One region of the Stenotrophomonas sp. YJH_SMC_10 genome, then DNA from elsewhere that is predicted to be linked to it. Evidence: riboswitches for the same ligand, from Rfam matches in the RefSeq annotation. Region 1 holds a riboswitch; the other holds the start of a gene.
The links. A riboswitch is a leader RNA that binds a small molecule or an ion and turns the genes downstream of it on or off. The one in region 1 is predicted to bind cobalamin.
Positions count from the first base shown of each region.

Region 1 (3,403 bases):
GCTACCCACGGGTGTGATCCGGTAGTGCCGGCCGCTGGCCGGCAACTGCAGGGATCCAGGCGTTGCCGGCCAGCGGCCGGCACTACCGCTCTGGGTCAGGCGATCGCGATCCCCGCCTTGCCCAGCGCCTCGCGCACCATCGCATCATTGGCTTCGGTCACCGGCCGGGTCAGCTCCCACAGGAACTTCACCCGGAAGCCGGACTTCACTGCGTCCTGCGCGCTCCACAGCACGCAGTAATCGCGGGCCAGGCCGCACACGTGCACTTCGCGGATGCGCCGCTCATGCAGCCAGCCGGCCAGGCCGGTGGCCGGGCGCTCGCCGTCGGGGCCGTGGTTCTCGCGGAAAGCGCTGTACGAATCCACCTGTTGGCGCGTGCCCTTGCGCAGGATCAGGTCGGCCGTGGTCCAGTCCACGCCCGGGTGCAGGGCGGCACCGGCGCTGCCCTGCACGCAGTGGTCCGGCCACAGGGTCTGCGGCTGCGCATGCAGCAGGATGGTCTCGAACGGGCGTTGGCCGGGGTGCTGGCTGGCGAACGAGGCATGGTCCGCCGGGTGCCAGTCCTGGGTCGCCACCACCGTGCGGTAGCGGCGCTGCGCCAACAGTCCGGCAATGGGGGCCACCAGCGCATCGCCCTGGTCGCAGGCCAGGGCGCCCCCGGGCATGAAGTCCGGCTGCAGGTCGATCACCAGCAGGGCGACATCGGCGGGCAGGGCGGTCATGGCAGTTCCGGTACAACAGAAGGGGCGACCAGCGTGGCCGCCCCATGCGCACACGTCAATCGCCCTGCGGCGTCCCAGCGTCCTGCCCGTAGTACAGCAGGCCGATCCTGATGCGCTCGCGGCCGTTCTCGCGGCGGTGGCGGTTGGCATCGCGCAGCGAGTACACGCAGCCGCAGTACTCCTGCTGGTAGAACTGCTCGCGCTTGCTGATCTCGATCATGCGGCTGGCACCGCCGCCCTTGCGCCAGTTGTAGTCCCAGTACTGCAGGCCTTCATAGCGCGAGGCGGCGCGAATGCCGCAGTCGTTGATCTGCGCCATGTTCTTCCAGCGCGAGATGCCCAGCGACGAACTGATGGTGTCGTAGCCGTGTTCGTGCGCGTACAGCGCGGTGCGTTCGAAACGCATGTCGAAGCACATCGTGCAGCGGATGCCGCGCTCGGGTTCGTTCTCCATGCCGCGTGCGCGGCTGAACCAGTTGTCGGTGTCGTAGTCGCAATCGATGAACGGAATGCCGTGCTGCTCGGCGAAGCGGATGTTCTCCTGCTTGCGCAGCTCGTACTCCTTCACCGGGTGGATGTTCGGGTTGTAGAAGAAGATCGCGTAGTCGATCCCGGAGGCGGTGATCGCTTCCATCACTTCGCCGGAACAGGGCGCGCAGCATGAATGCAGCAGCAGGCGCTTGCCGTCGGCGGGCAGGGTCAGGGTGGGGCGTTGGAACTCGGTCATCGTCGGGTGCGTCAGGGCGTGGAAGCGGGCTGGCCGGATACCGTGAACAGGACGCGCGCGGCCACACCGCCTGCGCGCGCAGGACGACGATGGCCCCGGCACCCTCCCCGCGGAGAGTCCAGGTCGAATCAGGGGACGGTCGTGTCCCCCGGCCGGGGCCGGTATTCGGGCTGATGGACACGGGCCGCAGCCCACCTACTCCCTGCCGCTTCCCAGGCGTGAGCCCAGTGCTGTTGGCAGGATTCGTTTCCATTCACCGCTGCGGGGCAGCTCCGGAATGGGCGCGCCAGGCGCCTTCACCGGATTCCCGTTTAAATCCCTGCCACCATCCAGACACGGCAGGGATACCTTCGGCGTGTGCAAGGTGGACCTGTTGGCCGCAGGGGTCAAGCCCGGGGTCGGATCCCCGTTGCCCCGCACCGGGCCCTGACTCCCGCAAACGCCTTCAGCGTCCCGCCGCCGCCCGGGCCCGGATGTCGTCCAGCCGCTGGTCGTGCAGCAGGCGCCCGTTCTCCCACACGGTCACCATCGCGTCCTCGAAGCCGACCGGCAGGGTGTCGTCGCCGTTGGCCGGCAGTGGCACCGTATGCAGGCTGCCGTCATCCAGGCGGCGCAGCAGGCGCATGCGGCCACGCTTGCTGGTCTTGCCGGCATCGGTGACCGGATCCTTGTATACATCGACCCACTCACCGTCGACCCGTGCCGCCGAGCACTTCAGCGCGAACTTCTGCGTGTCGCGGTCCAGTCGCTGCAGCAGGGCGCCGCCCATGCCGAAGGCCACGTTGTCGGCCGCGTAACCGTCGCCCGTGATGCGCTGCAGGATGGCGCGGATCGTGTCGGGGTTGATGCCATCGCCCTGGATCACCCGCACGTGGTTGAGCACGCGATAGCCCTTGCCGTTGATCACGTGGCCGAACGCTTCATCCAGCCGGCGCAGGCTTTCGGCCACCACCTCCACCGGGTCGCCCGAGTCGGGCCGGATGACCAGGGTGGCGCCCGAGGTGATCACTGCATCGCGCAGGGTGGTACCCCAGTGCTCGCTGATCGCGCGGTAGATGTCATAGCTGTCCGACACGACCGCCACGATCGCACCGGGCTTGCCGAACTGGCGCAGCATGTTGCGGTAGGCGTCCACTTCACGCTCGCGGCCCCAGCTGGTGATGGTGCTGTGCTCGGCGGCGGGAATCGAATAGCCGGCCATCGGCGCGTGATAGTGCGCGCGGGCCAGGCACAGGGCCGATACGGTATCGGTGCCGAGGAAGTTGACCAGGTGCGCGGCACCGCCGAGCGCGGCCGATTCCAGGCTCGATACACCGCGCGCGCCGAAGTCGTGCAGCTTGAACGGCAGCTGCCCCAGCGGATCGTCGCTGGTCTGCTGCAGGAACGCGGCAATCGTCTGCCGTGCGTGCCAGCTGATGGTGGCCACGGTGACCGGATACCACACGCGCAGCAGCAGCGTTTCCAGGTACGACGGCACCCAGAACGCGGCCGGATCGGTCGACTCGATCGTCATCAGTGCCTGGTGGGTGGGCACCACGCTGCCCTCGGGCACGGCACGGATGCGTACCGGCAGGTGGCCGCCAAGCCGGTCGACGATATCGCGCCAGCCGGTCTCGTTGAACGGTTCGCCATGCGCGGCGAACACCGCAGCGGCGTCGTCGATGTCGGCGTGGGTGACCGGCCGTGCCAGTGCGTCCTTGAGGATCGCCTGCAGGCCGAAGAACACCGTGCGATCGTGCAGGCCGCCACGCGATTCAACGTAGAAGAACGTGGCATCGGTACCCGGGGGGTACTGCAGCCAATGGCTGGCCTTGTAGCTGTCGGTGTTGAGGAGAAGATTATCGAGGTAGTGCATGACGGAAGCTCCTTCGCGTCGGGTGGCACCGGCGGTCTATCCGCCAGTGGAGAGGCCGGGCCTGTCAGCCGCGGCCGAGGAAATACTCCAGGATGTGCA
Region 1 is NZ_JCAFUS010000011.1:103,156-106,558, forward strand. Features, by position in the region: gene pncA (bifunctional nicotinamidase/pyrazinamidase) at 96-722, opposite strand; gene AC5P9C_RS14950 (epoxyqueuosine reductase QueH) at 778-1,449, opposite strand; cobalamin riboswitch at 1,589-1,816, opposite strand; gene AC5P9C_RS14955 (nicotinate phosphoribosyltransferase) at 1,895-3,304, opposite strand; gene AC5P9C_RS14960 (bifunctional nicotinamide-nucleotide adenylyltransferase/Nudix hydroxylase) at 3,369-3,403, opposite strand, start outside.

Region 2 (3,403 bases), on a different contig from region 1:
CGGCAACCCCGAGGACGTCGCCGAAGGTCATGATGTTGCCGCCCGCTGGCCGGCACCACCATGACCGTCGCGGTCATTTCGGCTGGTAACGCACGCTCAGCTGGTACTCGCGACCGGGCTGGTTGAACCACGCCACTGTTTCATAGCGGCGGTCGAACACGTTGGCAGCGCGCGCCAGCAGCGACCACGACGGCGTCAATGCGTATTCGGCGCGAACATCCAGCGTACCGTAGCCGCCCACCTTCACCGCATTCGAGGCGTCGTCATAGCGCTTGCCCGCACCCTGCACGGTGAGGCCGGCACGGAAGTCCCCGAAGCGGCGATCGATGTCCAGGCGCGCAGTCTGCTGTGCACGACGCGGCAGCCATTTGTCGAACTGGCTGCTGCCGCGGGTGCGGTTGCGCGGGTCGGTGTAGCTCAGCTGCGCGTTGAGGTCGAAGCCGGCCAGCAGCATGCCACCGGTCAGTTCGGCGCCGCGGATGCGCGCCTTCTCCACCTGCTGCATCCTGAACGTCGACGCATCGTAGGTGATCAGGTCATCGATGCGGGTCTCGTACACATCCAGGCCCCAATGCCAGCCCTGGCCCTGCTGCGAAACCCCCAGGTTGGCACTCTTGGACTTCTCCGGCTTCAACGTCGGCACGCCGCTCCACGGGTCGTACAGGTCGCTGAAGGTCGGCGCCTTGAACGCGGTGCCGTAGCTGGCATTGACGCGCAGGCCGTGTCCCAGTTCCATCGCCCAGCCGACACTGCCGGTGGCATGGTTGCCGAACTGCTGGTTGTCGTCGTTGCGCGCACTGGCCTGTAGCTGGTGGCGACCAAAGCGGCCCTGGTACTGCACGAACACGCCGGTGTTGCGACGGCTGTCGACCAGATAGCCGGCACTGCTGCCATCCAGGTTGTCCTGGCTCCAGTCCACACCGGTGCTCAGCAGCTGGCCCTCGGCCAAGCCGATGTCACCCTGCAGCGAGGCGCTGTCGCGGTGGGTCTGCGCACTGCCACGCGCACCGAAGTCGCCGACGTTGTCCGACTCGTTGTCGCTGCGGCCGACATTGGCGGTCAATGCCAGGCGCTCGGACGGGGTGTAGCGCACCTTGCCGGCCAGCACCTGCTGACGGGTTTCCGAGTAGTTGTAGTAGCCGTCGTAGTGGTTCTTGCCGTCGGCACGCAGTGCGCTGCCTTCCACGCTCCACTGGTCGTTGAAGGTGTAGCCGCCGCGCAGGCTCTTGGACAGGTTGCGGTAGCCGTCGCGGTCATGTTCGTCGGCAAAGCAACCGGTGAACAGCGTTGCCGAGCCGCGGCAGGCATCGATGCCATCAGAATGCTGGTAGGCGATGTCGGCGCCGAACCAGCCGCGCTCGGTACCGCCGCCGATGCCGCCGCTGGCCTCGCGCAGGCCGTTGCTGCCACCGCCGAGCTGGAAGTGCGGCGCGAAATCGCCCGGGGTGCGGCGGGTGAAGATCTGGATCACGCCGCCGATGGCGTCGGCACCGTACAGGCTGGACTGCGGGCCACGCACGATCTCCACGCGCTCGATCTGCGCCAGCGGCAGGTCCTGGTACATCGCCAGGCCGAGGTCGGCGCTGTTGATGCGCACGCCATCGACCAGCACCACGGTGTGGCCCGAGTTGGTGCCGCGCAGGAACAGCGAGCTCTGCTTGCCCAGCCCGCCGGCATTGGTCAGGTTGATGCCGGCGCGGCCGCGCAGCAGTTCCTGCAGTGAAGTGGCCTGGCTGGATTCGATCTGGGCGCGGTCGATCACCTGCGCCGGCGCGATGCTGTCCTGCAGGGCGATCGGGGTGCGGGTGGCGGTGACCAGGATCTGGTCGAGCGCGGTGGTGTCATCGGCGGCCTGGACCAGCGCGGGCAGGGCGGCCAGCACGGCCAGGGACAGCATTCGGGACTGCAGCTTCATGGGGAACTCCAGGTGCCACGCACGCCCGCGTGGCGAAGGGGAGGAGCCGCGAAGGCAGGCATGCGCCGACGCCGCAGCGCAGGCTGCGGTCATCCAGCGCCATGCCCACCGCATCGCGACCTGAGGCTTCCGGGCCGGTCTCCGGGCTTGCCGCCGGGTGGCCGGGGGGCCACCGTCCAGGCGCCTTCCCATGCACAGGGCACAGTGGCGTTGTTGCCTGGAACTGACGTGCTTACCGTTGCGGGGGCAGCGCCGGCATGGCGTGGAATCACGCGTCACCGGCTTCCCGTTTCAACCTGCCGGCCGTGGCCGCAGGTCACCTGGAAGTGCGCGCAGTCTACGGCATCGCAGGCGGCCCGTAGCGCCGCGCTTGCTCGACTGCCTTTGCCATGCCTTTAGAATGGCCCCTTGATCCCGTGGTGCCGTTGCCGATGTCCGCCTGTTTTCCGCTGTTCCCGCGTTGCCTGTACAGGACGCGCGCATGATCCTCGACCTGGTCCGCCATGCCGGCAACGGTCGCGATGAGTTCCTCGATGGCCGCAGCGATCCACCGCAGCTGGCCCGCCTGCCGCAGGAACTGGTCGATGCCTACGCCGCGCAGCCCTGGGAGCGGGTGATCAGTTCGCCGCGGCTGCGCTCGCTGCACACGGCGATGGCCCTGGCCACCCCGCGCGGGCTGGACGTGGAAGCAGACGAGGAATGGGAAGAGCTGGATTTCGGCGATTGGGACGGGCAGTCGCTGTTCGACCTGCCGGAGGATGCACTCGCTGCCTTCCACGCCGATCCGCATGCGTTCCCACCGCCGAACGGCGAAAGCTGGGGCCACTTCGAGCGGCGCATCGCGCGCGCGCTCGACCGCCTGCTGGACGAGGATGATCCGGTGCCGACGCTGGTGGTTAGCCATGGTGGCCCGCTGCGCATGGTGCTGTCGCAGGTCTGCGGCCTGCCGATGTCGCTGTGCTGGGCGCTGCGCATCGACCACGGCACGCGCCTGCGGGTATGGCTGGAACGTGGCGAAGCCGGGCTGGCAGGCGAGCTGCTGGAACTGCAGCAGCCGTAACCCCTCGGTAGTGCCGGCCGCTGGCCGGCAGCCTCGGGAACGCTGCGAAGATCATGCAGTTGCCGGCCAGCGGCCGGCACTACCAGGCCGTCAATCCTCGTCTGCATCCTCGGCAACGCTGTCTTCAGCGTCATCGTCGGCATCGAAGCGTTGTTCGTGCACCGGGCCCGAGGCGGGGCCGGCCGCCTTCAGCGGATGCGCGGCGATGCGTGCTTCGTAATCCTGCACCAGCGCCTCACGCTGCGGCTCGCTGAGTTCCTGCCAGTGGCAGTCCAGCAACGCGCCTTCCAGCGAGTACAGCAGGTTCAGGCTGGGCTTGAAGCCGGCGCGCTTGACCTTGACGAAGGCGCCCACCGCACCGATCGCGACCAGATCCTCGCGGCTGCGCAGGCCGACCTGGCGCAGCCAGGCCGCGCTCTTGGGGCCGA
Region 2 is NZ_JCAFUS010000004.1:225,965-229,367, reverse strand. Features, by position in the region: gene btuB (TonB-dependent vitamin B12 receptor) at 74-1,915, opposite strand; cobalamin riboswitch at 2,031-2,254, opposite strand; gene AC5P9C_RS08445 (histidine phosphatase family protein) at 2,397-2,975, shown strand; gene AC5P9C_RS08440 (TfoX/Sxy family protein) at 3,066-3,403, opposite strand, start outside.
Region 2: another riboswitch for cobalamin. It lies ahead of btuB (TonB-dependent vitamin B12 receptor); the one in region 1 lies ahead of AC5P9C_RS14950 (epoxyqueuosine reductase QueH).